2 regions of the Pantoea sp. App145 genome follow, and region 2 is predicted to be linked to the other one. Evidence: predicted binding sites of a transcription regulator. Region 2 holds the regulator's gene; the other holds the start of a gene.
The links. The regulator PhoB, encoded in region 2, activates phosphate uptake and scavenging genes when phosphate is short. The targets are predictions, from matches to a motif close to CTGTCATAAAACTGNCNNAT.

Region 1 (8,050 bases), 1.3 Mb from region 2:
CACCACCGCCTGATAGTCACTTTTCAGCTCATACGGCGGATCGATCAGAATCAGACCACGGCGCGTGGGCGGTGGCAGCTTCGATTTCAGCTGTTGATAACCGTCCGCACGTTCGACGCGGGCGCGGCTGTCTTTGCTAAACTCGTTGCGCAGCAGCGGGTAATCGCTGGAGTGCAGCTCAGTCAGCTGCAATTTATCGTCCTGGCGCAGCAGATGGCGGGCAATCAGCGGCGAACCTGGATAGTAACGCAGCGTGCCGTTAGGGTTCAGGTTACGAATCGCGGAGAAATAAGGCTTCAGCAATTCCGGTGCGTCGGGCTGCTGCCAGATGCGCGCGATGCCTTCCAGATATTCACCGGTACGCTCGGCGTGCTCACCGCTCAGCTGGTAACGTCCGGCACCGGCGTGGGTATCCAGATAGAGGAAAGGCTTCTCCTTCTCCATCAGGGCAGTCAGGATCAGGCTCTCAACGGTGTGTTTGAGCACGTCGGCATGGTTGCCGGCATGAAAACTGTGGCGATAACTCAGCATAAAAAAGAGGGGTCCGCGGTTGGATCAAAGAAGTCAGAACATCGTGTCTGGCGCGATTATAGCCGCGCTGGATAAAAATTGCTGGCGTTTCGGCTTCAGGCAGTGCCTTCGTGGCATTGATTTTCCGCCGATCAGGCCGCATGTTAATACGATTGCGTTGCGCGACCTGCTCGCGCCCCACACCCCAATGAAAGGACTGCGCTTATGACCAATCCGTTACTCACGCCTTATACGCTACCGCCATTCTCCGCCATCAAACCCGAACATGTGGTTCCCGCTGTCACCGCAGCGCTGGACGACTGCCGTGCGGCGGTGGAACGCGTAGTGGCACAGGGCGCGCCTTATAGCTGGGATAATCTGGTACAGCCGCTGGCTGAAGTTGACGACCGTCTGGGTCGTATTTTCTCGCCGGTCAGCCATCTGAATTCGGTAAAAAACAGCCCGGAACTGCGTGAAGCCTACGAGCAGACGCTGCCGCTGCTGTCTGAGTACAGCACCTGGGTCGGCCAGCATGAAGGGTTGTATCAGGCTTACGTCAACCTGAAGCAGGGCGATAACTACGCTGCGCTGGATATCGCGCAGAAAAAAGTGGTGGATAACAGCCTGCGTGATTTCGAGCTGTCCGGTATCGGCCTCGATAAAGAAAAACAGAAACGCTACGGCGCCATCGCGGCGCGCCTGTCTGAACTGGGGTCAACCTATAGCAACAACGTGCTCGATGCCACCATGGGCTGGAGCAAGCTGATTACCGACGAAGCGGAACTGGCGGGGATGCCGGAAAGTGCGCTGGCGGCGGCCAAAGCCCAGGCAGAAGCCAAAGAGCAGCAAGGCTGGCTGCTGACGCTGGATATCCCGAGCTATCTGCCGGTGATGACTTACTGCGACAACGCTGCGCTGCGTGAAGAGTTGTACCGCGCGTACTCCACTCGTGCTTCCGAGCAAGGCCCGAATGCCGGTAAATGGGACAACGGCCCGGTAATGGCTGAGGAACTGGCGCTGCGTCACGAGCTGGCTCAGCTGCTGGGCTTCGACTCCTTCGCGGACAAATCGCTGGCAACCAAAATGGCGGAAAGCCCGTCTCAGGTGATCGACTTCCTGACCGACCTGGCAAAACGCGCTCGCCCGCAGGGTGAAAAAGAACTCGCCCAGCTGCGTGCCTTCGCTAAAAAAGAGTTTGGCGTTGACGAAATGAACCCGTGGGACCTGACGTACTACGGGGAAAAACAGAAACAGCATCTGTACACCATCAGCGATGAGCAGCTGCGTCCGTACTTCCCGGAAGAGCGTGCGGTGAGCGGCCTGTTTGAGGTGGTGAAACGCATCTACGGTATCAGCGCGAAAGAGCGCAAAGATGTGGATGTTTACCACCCGGACGTGCGTTTCTTCGACCTGTTCGATGAAAGCGGCGAACTGCGCGGCAGCTTCTATCTTGACCTGTATGCCCGCGAACACAAACGCGGTGGTGCGTGGATGGACGACTGTGTCGGCCAGATGCGCAAAGCCGATGGCAGCCTGCAAAAACCGGTGGCGTATCTCACCTGTAACTTCAACCGCCCGGTGCAGGGCAAACCGGCGCTGTTCACCCACGATGAAGTGATTACCCTGTTCCACGAGTTCGGCCACGGTCTGCATCATATGCTGACGCGTATCGAAACCCCGGGCGTGTCCGGTATCAGCGGTGTGCCGTGGGATGCGGTGGAGCTGCCGAGCCAGTTTATGGAGAACTGGTGCTGGGAGCCGGAGGCGCTGGCGTTTATCTCCGGTCACTATGAAACCGGCGAGCCGTTGCCGAAAGAACTGCTGGATAAAATGCTGGCGGCGAAAAACTATCAGGCAGCGCTGTTTATCCTGCGTCAGCTGGAGTTCGGCCTGTTCGATTTCCGTCTGCATACCGAGTTCAATCCTGAGCAGGGCGCAAAAATCCTCGAAACCCTGCGCGAAGTGAAAAAGCAGGTTGCCGTGGTACCCAGCCCGGAATGGGGCCGTTTCCCGCACGCCTTCAGCCACGTATTTGCTGGCGGCTATGCCGCAGGTTATTACAGCTATCTGTGGGCCGACGTGCTGGCTGCTGATGCTTACTCACGCTTCGAAGAAGAGGGTATCTTCAACCGCGAAACCGGTCAGTCGTTCCTCGACAATATCCTGACACGTGGTGGTTCTGAGGAGCCGATGGAGCTGTTCAAACGCTTCCGTGGCCGTGAACCGCAGCTGGATGCGATGCTGGAACATTACGGGATTCAGGGATAAACCGGCCTGTGAAAATCGGTTTAGTTGACGAAACAGGCACCGGAGACGGTGCCTTATTACTTCTGGCGCAACGCTGGGGGCTGGAACAGGACGAAGATTCCGGGCTTGCGCTGGTGCTGACGGCCAGCCATCTTGAGCTGCGTAAACGCGATGAGCCAAAACTGGGCGGCATTTTTGTCGATTTCGTTTCTGGCGCGATGGCACATCGCCGTCGCTTTGGCGGTGGACGTGGCGAGGCGGTGGCGAAAGCGGTGGGCATCAAGGGCGATTACCTGCCGGATGTGGTCGATGCCACCGCAGGCCTGGGGCGCGATGCTTTCGTGCTGGCGGCACTGGGGTGCCGGGTGCGCATGCTGGAGCGTCATCCGGTGGTGGCGGCGTTACTGGAAGATGGCTTGCGCCGTGGCTATGACGACCCTGAGATCGGCGGCTGGCTGCGTGAGCGATTGACGTTGCTGCATGTGGCGAGCCAGCAAGCACTGAGCGAGATTACACCTGCGCCTGATGTGGTGTATCTCGACCCGATGTATCCACACCGGCAGAAAAGCGCCATGGTGAAAAAGGAGATGAGGGTGTTTCAGTCGCTGGTCGGGGCGGATGAGGATGCGGATGCGTTGCTGGAACCGGCGCGCCGTCTGGCGAAGAAACGTATTGTGGTGAAGCGTCCGGATTACGCACCGCCGTTAGCGGGCGTGGTGACGCAGTCAGCAGTGGTCACCAAAAGCCATCGTTTTGATATCTATCCACCGCTTGGCTGATGCCGTTACACGGATTGAAAAAAATATGCCGGCGTTGCCGGCATATTTTTTATGGTTACTCTTCGTCGTCATCATGCAGCGGCACAATCAACATATCGATATGTACCGTATTAATCAGCTGACGCGCTGACGACATCAGTTTGCTCCAGAAGTCCTGATGGTGGCCACAGACCACCAAATCCACGTCATATTTTCTAATCGCATCCACCAGCACCTGGCCGAGATCGCCGCTACCGCTCAGGGTTTCACTGATGGGATAACCGGCGTTGGTCGAAAGCTCTTTCAGCGCGGTATGCGTCTCTTCAGAGATACGTTTCTGCATATCCCCCAGATTGACGTCAATCAGCCCGGTGTAGAGGTCTGAATAGTTCACATCAACGTGGATGAGGGAGATTTTCGCCTCGTAAGGACGAGCCAGTGAGACCGCTTTATCAACCAGCAACTGGCTTTCCGGGGAAAGGTCTACTGCAATCAGGATGTGTTTATAAGCCATGATATAACTCCTTTCACAAGATTCTGGGGGCAACCCGAATTCCTGCCACGTCACGGCTGGCGAAATCCTTTGCGCATAACGGCGATAAGCGCCACCCATCGAGATTTATGCCCTGCAGGCGGTTTATTGTTATGGTTTCAGTATAGCCAGAGTTGTTAACAAATGCTGCAAGGCGCGGTGCGCCTGTGAGACAGATCAAGTGTTATCTCTTTTTTCTCTCGCTGTGAACGAAAATCATCGCTGGAAAAATTTTTACCAAATCTCCTACACTGAAAATGGCGGTCACATTGTTGCTGGTACGGACCGCTCGGCTCGCAAAACAACAATGCAATTCGATTCATTCAGTGGAAGGCTTTCTCGTGGGGCGTTGTCAGCGTTACCCCGCTGTGCGCGTCTCCGCGGCTCCAGCCGGGAGGGGATCATGATCAGCACTATCGCGCTTTTTTGGGCTCTGTGTGTGGTTTGTCTGGTGAATATGGCGCGCTACTTCTCTTCTCTGCGCTCGTTACTGGCGGTGCTACGCGGTTGCGACCCGCTGCTGTATCAATATGTGGATGGTGCCGGTTTCTTTACTTCGCACGGCCAGCCCAGCAAACAGGTGCGCCTGGTGCGCTATATCTGGGAGAAACGTTATCGTGATCATCATGACGATGAATTTATCCGGCGCTGTGAACGGGTGCGCGGGCAATTTATCCTGACCAGCGGCTTGTGTGGTTTGGTGGTGGTCAGCCTGATCGCGATGGCCCTCTGGCAATAAAAAAAGGGCGACATTGCTGTCGCCCTTCAAGGGTCTGGCCCGGCGTGATTACACCAGTTTCAGGGCAATCCAGTACAGTGAACCGGAAAGCAGAATACACACCGGCAGGGTGAACACCCACGCCATCGCGATATTCTTAATGGTGCGGCTTTGCAGGCCACCACCATCAACCAGCATGGTTCCGGCTACTGACGACGACAAAATATGCGTCGTTGAGACCGGCATCCCGGTATAGCTGGCAATACCAATGGAGACGGCGGCCGTAACCTGTGCCGACATGCCCTGGGCATAGGTCATGCCTTTTTTGCCAATTTTCTCACCAATGGTGGTGGCAACACGACGCCAGCCAATCATGGTGCCGATACCCAGTGCCATCGCCACGGCCATGATGATCCAGATTGGAGCATACTCGACCGTACCCAGCAGGTCACCTTTCAGCTTATTCAGGAAACGCTGATCGTCAGCGCTGGTTTCCGGCAGCTTCGCGGCTTTATCGGCGGTATCGGAGATACACAGCAGCAGGCGGCGCATCTGGCTACGCTGGTCAACCGTCAGCTGATCGTAGCTTTGCAGGTTGTTGAGCAAACCCTGTGCACGCTGAATGGCTGGCAGCGCACGGGTACTGTCGCAGTGAAACTCATGCGGCCCACTGGTGGTTTCTTCTGGCGCAGGCACCGCCGGTGGCGCCATCTGCACGATGTGCGTCAGCGCGTTGTTGTGCTGCTGATAAAACTGCTCCAGATGATTTACTGCATCACGCGTACGGGAGATGTCATAACCGGACGCATTGATGTTCACCACAAAACCCGCAGGCGCGACGCCAATCAGCACCAGCATGATCAGGCCAATGCCTTTCTGACCATCGTTCGCGCCGTGTGAATAGCTCACGCCAATGGCGGAGACAATCAGGGCGATCCGGGTCCAGAACGGCGGCTTTTTCTTGCCGTCGATTTTCTCGCGTTCCGCCGGTGTCATATGGGTGCGTGAGCGTTTTTTGGTCCCGCTCCAGTAGCGCCGTAACAGGAAAATCAGGCTACCGGCAATCACCATACCGACAATCGGCGACAGGATCAGAGAAAGGAAGATGTTGAGAACTTTAGGCAGGTTGAGCGCGTCAACTACCGAAGTTCCGGTCATCAGGGCATTGGTGAGACCAATACCAATAATGGCACCAATCAGGGTGTGGGAACTGGACGCCGGCAGACCCAGATACCAGGTGCCGAGGTTCCAGATAATCGCAGCCAGCAGCATGGAGAACACCATGGCAAGGCCGTGAGCTGAACCAACATTTAATAGCAGATCGGTGGGGAGCATATGAACGATGGCATAAGCCACACTCAAACCGCCCAGTAAAACACCTAAGAAGTTGAAAACACCCGCCATCACAACTGCCAGCTGCGCCCGCATCGCACGGGTGTAGATAACTGTCGCAACCGCGTTGGCTGTGTCGTGGAAGCCATTGATTGCTTCGTAAAACAATACAAACAGCAGAGCAAGAACTAATAACAGGCCGGTACTCAGGTCAAGACCAGCAAACAGATGTAGCATAAACGTTACGCCATTTAGGAGGACATGAACGCGGCGCATTATCCGCGACAACATGCTGTATGGGAAAGGGAAATATAGCCTTTTTTTGACTTAAAGTTGTAATCTGCACGGTAATTCAGGGGAAAAAGGTCGAAATATTAGTCAGTTACAATGTGACATATTTACGGCAATTTTTTGACACTGGCGCCCCTGTGGACAGATCACTACAATCAGCGCCTTTCGGGTGAAATGGGTAAAAGCAGTGGAAAAGTTTGACGTTATCATTATTGGTGCAGGTGCTGCTGGCATGTTCTGTGCTGCGCAGGCCGGTCAACGTGGCCGCCGTGTGCTGCTGCTCGATAACGGCAAAAAAGCCGGGCGCAAGATTCTGATGTCGGGCGGCGGACGCTGTAATTTCACCAATATGTACACTGAACCCGCAGCTTACCTGTCGCACAACCCCCATTTCTGCAAATCCGCGCTGGCGCGTTATACCCAGTGGGATTTTATCGATCTGGTCAATCGTCATGCTATCGCTTACCACGAGAAAACCCTCGGCCAGCTGTTTTGCGACGATTCCGCACAGCAGATTGTCGATATGCTGCTGGCGGAATGCGAGGCCGGGCAGGTGACGCTGCGGCTGCGCAGCGAAGTTTTGAGCGTGCAGCGTGACGAGCAGGGCTACACCTTGCAGCTGAACGGCATGGCCGTGCAGGCGGAAAAGCTGGTTATCGCCAGTGGGGGGTTGTCGATGCCCGGGCTGGGTGCCTCGCCCTTTGGTTATAAAGTGGCGGAACAGTTTGGCCTGAAGGTGTTCCCGACGCGTGCAGCGCTGGTGCCCTTTACCCTGCATAAGCCGCTGCTGGAGCAGCTGAATACGCTGTCTGGCGTGGCCTTACCCACCACCATCACCGCGCAGGATGGCACCGTCTTTAAAGAGGCGATGCTATTCACCCATCGCGGGCTGTCCGGTCCGGCGGTGTTGCAGATCTCCAGTTACTGGCAACCGGGCGAGTTTGTCACGGTAGATCTCTCTCCCGCCACGCCGCTGGATGATTTCATTAATGTGCAGCGCGACGCGCATCCGAATCTCAGCCTGAAGAACAGCCTGGCGAAAATCCTGCCGAAGCGCCTGGTGGAAGTGTTGCAGGTGCTGAACCAGCTACCTGATGTCACGCTGAAGCAACTCAACAGTAAGCAGCAGAACGAGCTGGTGCAAACGCTGCATCAGTGGCGCGTGCAGCCAAACGGCACTGAAGGCTACCGCACCGCAGAAGTGACGCTGGGCGGTGTGGATACCACCCTGTTATCGTCAAAAACTATGGAAGCACGCGATGTGCCCGGATTGTATTTTATTGGCGAGGTGGTGGACGTCACCGGCTGGCTGGGGGGATATAACTTCCAGTGGGCGTGGAGTTCCGCCTGGGCATGCGCGCAGGCGTTGTAATGGTTGCTATCACGGTAATTTTAAATTGATCAGGTAATCGTACTGAGGACGCGAGATCACCAGTGGATCGCCTGCCTCAAAAGCAACGGTCATAAACCTTGCCGGTTCACCGAAGATATCGACGCGCCGATATTTGTGGTTAATAAAATGCGTCAGCAAACGCTGGATCTCAGCGGCATGACCAGGAATGATATCGTTGCTATTCGTCACTTTCTCTTCAAAACGTACGGGATGATCCTCATCCGGTTTGTACTGCATACGTTTGACATACAGGTCGTTTCTGAATTCGC
Region 2 (8,050 bases):
GCGTGAACGGGCAGCGTTGACGATAACAATACCGAACACCAGCGCGCCCAGCGTATCCATGGTCAGATAGCCGTTAACAAAACCGCTGGAGAAGGCAGCACGCTGATAATCCGCCGTCGCCGGAGAGAGACCACCGGCAGGCCACAAGAGCGCGGCGATGCCCAGCACCGTCAGCGCAACAATTTTCAGCGGTGCCAGGAAATGACCCACGGTATCCAGCAATTTGCCCGGATAGAGGGAAATGACGATCACCAGCGAGAAGTAGATCAGGCTGTAGATAAACAGCGGCAGCGCACCATCACCGGTCAGCGGGGCAATGCCCACTTCAAAGGATACGGTTGCGGTACGCGGCGTCGCGAACAGCGGGCCAACAGCCAGATAGCACACGGTCGCCAGCAGCAGACCGGCGGCTTTGCCAATCGGCGAGCTAAGGGCATCGATACCGCCGCCCACACGCGCCAGGGCGATGACGGTCATCACCGGCAGACCTACCGCGGTAATCAGAAAACCAATAGCGGCAGTCCAGACGTGTTCGCCAGACTGAATACCTACCATCGGTGGGAAAATGATGTTTCCTGCGCCGACAAACAGGGCAAACGTCATGAAGCCCAGCGCGAGGATATCCTTCGGGGTTAAACGATATGTCATAAACTTCTGTACTGCCTGTAACTGATGTTGCGGTGGAAGTTGGGTTCGTGTTGTCCCCTGACCGCGCTAAAAACAACGACTTATCAGGCAATGCCAGTGCGTTATGCTCGCCGTATACTCAAAGCGCAGGTGATTTAAACTGCTTTTCTTCTGTTCACAGAGGGATGGATTGACAACGGGCCGTAGTAAAACGTTTATAGCGAAGAAAGGCAATACGGGATCGGAAAACCAGAAGGATATAGCACGAATCAGGGGAAAAGCAGTGAATCAGTATAGATAAGGTCGATAACGCATCAGATGATTTGCTGAAACTTTCCACAGTGCGAGAGATATACGTGCAAAACTTGCTTTCTACATGCACAAAAGGCGCGATTTACGCGCCTGTTTGCACAACTTTACATCATCACCACACCTGATTTGCGATATCGACTACGAGGCGAATTTTTTGCCACTGCTGTTCCTCGCTCAGGCTGTTACCCTCTTCGGTGGAAGCAAAACCACACTGCGGGCTGAGACAAATCTGCTCCAGGCTGACGAATTGCGCCGCTTCCTGCAAACGCGCTTTCACCTGTGCCGGATCTTCCAGCTCACCGGTTTTAGTGGTAATCAGGCCCAGTACCACCTGTTGATGGCCCGGCTTAATAAAGCGCAGCGGCTCAAAACCACCTGAACGCTCGTTGTCATATTCGAGGAAGAAAGCATCGATATTCACGCCACCAAACAGGATTTCAGCCACCGGCTCATAGCCGCCTTCCGAGATCCAGGTTGAACGGAAGTTACCGCGACACACATGCAGTCCCACTGTCAGATCCGCCGGTTTACCTTCCAGCGCCGTATTCAGCACCTGAGCGTAGATGTGCGCCAGTTCCTGTGGATCTTCGCCACGCTCACGGATCTGCTGTTGCTGATCCACCGAGCACAGGTAGGCCCAGACGGTATCATCCAGTTGCAGATAACGGCAGCCCGCAGCGTAAAACGCCTTGATGGCATCTTTGTAGGTCTGCGCCAGATCGGCGAAATAGTCTTTCAGATCTGGATAGACGGTGGCATCGATCACTTTACGACCACCACGGAAGTGCAGCACGCTTGGGCTGGGGATGGTCATCTTCGGTACCGCATCACCGGCAATGCTTTGCAGGAAGCGGAAATGTTCCAGCATCGGGTGATTGGGGTTAAACGCCACTTTGCCAGTCACTTTGACGCCACGCGCTTTGGTCTGCACGCCGTTGAATTGAATGCCCTGCTCGGCTTCGTAACGCTCCACGCCCAGCAGACTGTCAAAGAAGTCAAAGTGCCACCATGCACGACGGAACTCACCATCAGTCACCACTTTCAGGCCATTAGCACGCTGTTGCTCCACGACATGGCGGATGGCCTCATCTTCTACCTGGCGCAGCTGGGCGGCATCAATCTCACCCTGAGCAAACTGCTCACGCGCCTGCTTGATCGCAGCGGGACGCAGAAAACTGCCGACGGTATCGGCGCGGAACGGGGCGGTAACTCGTTGCATGATCACTCCTGGCTAAAGCCGTAAACGCATGGTTGCGTCAGGTAATAATTTCGTCCGGTTATTTTTAGCCATCTGGATGGCTACATGGCTAAAGAGAGTGACATGCTAAGCGAAATTGGGCAAACGAAGAAAATTCAGGTGACATGAAGAAAATTCATGTTGTGATGCGCGTTCTTCAATTCCCCTCTATGGCCGCCCGCGCCAGCGCCATCTGGCTATCTGACAGCGGCAGGTAGCCTGCCTCACTGACGCGGCGCTGCCCCTGGGGCGACAATACCTGGTGCAGAAATGCAGATACCAGCGGTGGCAAAGGTTTGCCGGGCGCTTTGTTGACGTAGAGATAAAGAGGACGTGACCACGGATAGCGCCCGCTGCGGATAGACTCTGCATCAGGCATCACGCTGTCGCCACTGGCGGTCACCACCGGTAAGGTTTTTACCCCACTCAGATGAAAACCAAAGCTGGCATAGCCGATACTGTTGGGCGTCGCCGCCACGGCCTGCACCACAGCTGCGGAACCGGGAAATTCGGATACATCAGCACGGAAATCACCTTTGCACAGCACCTGCTGCTTGAAGAAACCCCAGGTGCCGGAAGCTGAGTTGCGTCCATAACGCTCGATGCTGCGCGTTTCCCAGCCGGGAAGGGTCAGCCCCACATCGCCCCAGCGCTGTGCGGCGTGCGGTGCACCGCATAAACGCGTCACCGAAAACAGCGCATCAAGTTGCTGCGGTTCGATGCGCGTCAGCGGGTTGTCCTGATTCACCACCACCACCAGCGCATCCATCGCCACCGGCACTGCCAGCGGCGGGTAGCCGTAGCGGGTAGTAAACAGCTGGCGCTCGTCTGCCTGCATTGGCCGGCTCATCGGACCGAGTTGCGCCGCTCCGGCAGCCAGCGCCGTGGGAGCGGTTGATGATCCCGCCGCCTGTACCTGTACATTCACACCGGGCGACTGGCGGCTGAAATCCTCACCCCACAGCGTCATCAGATAACCGAGGGTATCGGAACCCACACTACTCAGATTGCCAGCCAGCATGGTTTGTTGCCCCTGTGCCAGGACAGAGAACGACAGCAAAATGAACAGCAGCAACGATTTCATGCGGGATTTCCGTGACAGTTATTGCGCCACATTCTCCCGTATCCCACTGGCGACAATCAACCTTGGCGGCAGGATAAAGCTGAAGCTCGTCTCCTGATGCGGCACACTGCTGATCTCAAGCCGCGTATTGTGGTGGCCAAGAGCATGTTTCACGATCGCCAGTCCCAGTCCGCTTCCCCCGGTGGCGCGTGAACGTGCTTTATCCACCCGATAAAAACGTTCGGTGAGACGGGGCAGATGTTCAGCACTGATACCCGGCCCGTTATCGCACACCTTAAACTCCGCGCCCTGCTTACTCCGCAGCCAGCTGATATCAATCCGCGTACCTTCCGGTGTATGGTTCACCGCGTTGTACACCAGATTGGAGATTGCGCTACGTAGTTGCTCATCATTGCCGAGCACTTTGAGGTGCGGGTCAGTGTGGAAATGAATCTCGTGTCGTCCCTGGCTGAGGGTCTCCGCCTCACGCTGCAACAGCAACAGCATGGTTGGCACATCAACGGTCTCTTTCAGATCAATGGCGGGAGCGGCCTCAATGCGCGAAAGCGTCAGCAGTTGTTTCACCAGGCTATCCATACGCCGGGTTTGCTCCTGCATGGTTTGCAACGCTTTATTGCGCGAACGTTCGTTCATTACCGAATCGTTCATCATTTCAAGGTAGCCCTGCAACACGGTGAGCGGCGTGCGCAGTTCATGGCTCACGTTGGCAAAGAAGCTACGTCGTGCGCCTTCCAGCTGGTGCATTTGCGTGACATCGCGCGCCACCATCAGCCACTGTCCTTCGCTGTAAGGCATCACGCGAAACTCCATATGATGCTGATTATTCAGCACCAGTGTCAGGGGCTTGTTGAAATCACGCTGGCGAATATAGCGGGAGAACTCAGGATAACGCAGCAGGTTGAGGATGTTCTGGCCGTTATCTTCCGGCCAGCGCAGACCGAGATGCTGCTGTGCCAGACCGTTACACCAGAAAATGGTGCCCTCTTCCGTGGTCAGCACCACCGCATCCGGCAGCGATTCTGCACCACTGCGAAAACGCTTGATCAGATTGCCTAACTCGCGGCGGCGGCGGCGGTTACGCAACTGCATTTGATACAGGCCGTAAAACAACGGTTCCCAGCTGGCACGCCCGCCGGGTGGCGTCATGGATCGATCAATCCACAGCCAGTGCGACAGCCGCATCAGGTTCCAGAAGTGCCATAACAGCACACCCAGTACCGAAGCCAGCAGCAGCCAGGGAAGATAACCAAACAGCAAACCGAGAATCAGTGCCGGCAGACAAGCCAGCACCAGCTCGGTTAATAATCTCTTCCAGGAGAGTCGTTCCAGCACGGTATAAACTCCGTTTAGTAGCGGGCAGAGAAACGATACCCTGTTCCGCGTACGGTTTGTACCATGCGGTCGTGGCCGGAGACCTCCAGCGCTTTACGTAAACGACGGATATGTACATCGACAGTACGATCTTCGACATACACATTGGTGCCCCAGACATGGTTCAGCAGCTGTTCGCGGCTGTAAACGCGTTCCGGGTGCGTCATAAAGAAGTGCAGCAGTTTATACTCGGTCGGCCCCATCTCCAGTGGCGTGGTCTCTGACATCACACGATGCGATGATGGGTCGAGGCTCAGCCCCTGCATCTCAATCACTTCTTCCACTGCCATCGGTGAAATACGGCGCATCACCGCTTTGATACGGGCCATCAGTTCTTTGGGGGAGAAAGGTTTGGTGATGTAATCATCCGCGCCTACTTCCAGACCACGTACGCGATCCTCCTCTTCACCACGCGCTGTCAGCATCATCACCGGGATATCCCGCGTCATGGCTTCACGCTTCAGGTGTTTGATAAACTGGATACCGCTACCACCGGGTAACATCCAGTCCAGCAAAATCAAATCTGGCCAGGGTTCAATCAGCTTCCCTACTGCGCTGTCATAATCTTCCGCCTCAATCGGCTGGTAATCGTTCTGTTCCAGCACGAAACATAACATTTCACGGATGGGAGCTTCGTCTTCCACAACCAAAATGCGCTTAGCCATTATTACTCCTGCTGATATGACGGCTGTCACTGAGATTTGCGGCGTCATTATGCGTCAGTTTTATGACACTTTTATGAAAAAACCAACGGGTGGTCTGGAGTATAAAAACAGAAATGTGACAGCAGAAACAGGATTTTTGGCGGGTAGCATACGAATATGCTTCTCAGGTAATTATTAAGAAAAAATGATTTTTCCCGGACCGGGAAGCTAACCTTCCCGACCTCTCAGTAGGATGCTATCCCAGAGCTGGGTTAACGACGTATTTTATACCTCAGGATGGTCATTCAGATCCATCTGGCGTACTAATTCTTCCATCTTCTCGCAGGATTTCGCTTTTTCCGCCATCTGTGCTTTCAGCGCAGAGAACTTATCCGTTGCCAGCAGCTGATCACTCATGCTGATAAACTCATCCTGCGTTATATCACCCGCAAATATCGGTGGGACGTCCGCCTGGTCCCAGTAATAATTCATACTCATCAGGGTAGTTATGGCTATGGCTTCATCATGGGTTGTGACTTTCTGGCTGGCGGAAATAATGGCATCGAAAAAATCACGCAGGAAAGCGCTCACATCTTTTGGTCGGAAGGCATCAAGATAAAAGAAATGCGCGCGAGCATTCCCGGGTTCGGCACCCTCAACATAGGGAATTGATATTGTTGTCATTACCCCGTAGTTCGGCAGGCAATTTTCAGCGCGATAATTAAAATCGGGGTTCAGCACCATCGCTAAAAAATCTTCCCGCAACGAGGCTAAATAGGCCGGAGAGGGGCCAACAACAGGAGGATGGGCGATAAATACCCAACCTGGAGCGCGGTTATAAACCACCGCATCATCGTCTACAGTTCTTCCTCTGGTAGTAACAAACGTTGCGAAAAGCTCAGCAGTATCACCCGCAGGAACGACATCGGCCCCGAAAGGCAGTAAGGACGATGTTCTTCCCGTCGCCCTGCCGTAAATCAGTTTTTCATACTCTTCTGGCCCCATCGTGACGGGCGCTTCTGTGTCGTATTGAGAGGTCGCAGACCCCATACGCTGTGCTGAATTCGCCACCACGACAATATTGTCCCCAGCCGCAGAAGCTAAAGCATGGCTATCGGGTGCTGAACGCATGGCGGAGGTGGAGGTTACAGATTCGCTACGGTTAACAGGAAACATATTTATCTCCTTACGTTATCAGTGAGCCTTTATTTAACCTCTAATATTTTTCCGCGCTGAATAGTTAACTTCTGAGGAATTGATGATTTTTCCGGCGCATTTGTTCGGCTAATACGCATGTCAGTGGCAGTCCCATCCGTATATAATCGCCCAACGCGAAATCTGGCAGGGAGCATCCATGCGCATCATTCATACGGCGGACTGGCATCTGGGCCAGTTCTTTTACAGCAAAAGTCGTGCGGCGGAACATCAGGCCTTTCTCGACTGGCTGCGCCAGCAAATTGAGCGGCATCAGGTGGATGCACTCATTATCGCCGGTGACCTGTTTGATACCGGTTCCCCCCCGAGTTACGCACGTGAAATGTTTAACCGCTTTGTGGTGGCCTTACAGGCCAGCGGTTGCCAGCTGATTGTGCTGGCCGGTAACCATGATTCGGTAGCCACGCTAAATGAATCCCGTGAACTGCTCGCCTGCCTGAATACCCAGGTGATCACCAGCGCAACGCCGCAGGGCGAGCAGCAGGTACTGACGCTGAAACGGCGTGACGGCTCGCCAGGCGCGGTGCTGTGCGCCATCCCTTATCTGCGTCCACGCGATATTTTGCGCAGCCAGGCCGGACAATCCGGACGGGAAAAACAGCTTTCGCTGCTGGAAGCCATCGAGCAGCATTATCAGCACTGCTTTGCCGCCGCTGAGGCACAGCGCGCGGCGTTGGGCGGCCAGCTGCCGATTATCGCCACCGGCCATCTCACTACCGTGGGGGTGACCAAAAGTGATTCAGTACGCGATATCTATATCGGCACCCTGGATGCCTTCCCGGCCCAGGCCTTTCCCGCCGCGGATTACATCGCCCTCGGCCATATCCATCGTGCACAACGCATTGCCGACAGCGACCAAATTCGCTACAGCGGCTCCCCCATCCCGCTGAGTTTTGATGAGCTGGGTCGGGATAAAAGCGTGTTCCTGCTTGATTTCAGCACAGGCCTCGATGCCGTGACACCGCTGACCATTCCGCTGTTTCAGCCAATGCAAATGCTCAAAGGCTCGCTGGCGGAGATTGAACAGCAGCTGGCCGCCTTTAAAGATAGCGATGCATCACAACCGGTGTGGCTGGACATTGAAATCACCACTCAGGAACATCTCAGCGATCTGCAACGACGGATTGAGCAACTGACAGAAGGCTTACCGGTGGAAGTGCTACTGGTCCGCCGCAGCCGTGAGCAACGTAGCCGCAGCCTGGCACGGCTGGATAATGAAACCCTGAGCGAATTGCAGGTTGAAGAGGTATTTGCACGTCGTCTGGCGCTGGAAGAAGATCTGGATACGGAACAGGCTGCGCGGCTCACCCAACTGTTTCGCACCACCCTTGCCGCGCTGGAGAACCCTTCTGCATGAAAATCCTGACGCTGCGTTTTAAAAACCTCAACGCCCTGCGCGGTGAATGGTTTATTGATTTTCGTCGCGAGCCTTTTGCCAGCAATGGCCTGTTCGCCATCACCGGTGCCACCGGAGCGGGTAAAACCACCCTACTCGATGCCATCTGTCTGGCGCTTTACCACCAGACCCCCCGTCTCGGTGTGTTATCACAAAGTCAGAAT

Region 1: a site for PhoB is predicted at 6,496-6,515, ahead of pitA (inorganic phosphate transporter PitA). Genes of this name have one in related genera too.

What each region holds. Positions count from the first base shown of each region.
Region 1 is NZ_CP133290.1:3,089,253-3,097,302, forward strand. It holds gene RCF31_RS14105 (23S rRNA (adenine(2030)-N(6))-methyltransferase RlmJ) at 1-531, opposite strand, end outside; gene prlC (oligopeptidase A) at 736-2,778, shown strand; gene rsmJ (16S rRNA (guanine(1516)-N(2))-methyltransferase RsmJ) at 2,787-3,536, shown strand; gene uspA (universal stress protein UspA) at 3,592-4,029, opposite strand; gene uspB (universal stress protein UspB) at 4,451-4,786, shown strand; gene pitA (inorganic phosphate transporter PitA) at 4,835-6,334, opposite strand; gene RCF31_RS14135 (NAD(P)/FAD-dependent oxidoreductase) at 6,576-7,760, shown strand; gene RCF31_RS14140 (hypothetical protein) at 7,770-8,050, opposite strand, start outside.
Region 2 is NZ_CP133290.1:1,806,659-1,814,708, forward strand. It holds gene brnQ (branched-chain amino acid transporter carrier protein BrnQ) at 1-648, opposite strand, end outside; gene RCF31_RS08320 (cobalamin-independent methionine synthase II family protein) at 1,052-2,158, opposite strand; gene RCF31_RS08325 (PstS family phosphate ABC transporter substrate-binding protein) at 2,334-3,260, opposite strand; gene phoR (phosphate regulon sensor histidine kinase PhoR) at 3,279-4,592, opposite strand; gene phoB (phosphate response regulator transcription factor PhoB) at 4,607-5,296, opposite strand; gene RCF31_RS08340 (hypothetical protein) at 5,561-6,451, opposite strand; gene sbcD (exonuclease subunit SbcD) at 6,630-7,847, shown strand; gene RCF31_RS08350 (AAA family ATPase) at 7,844-8,050, shown strand, end outside.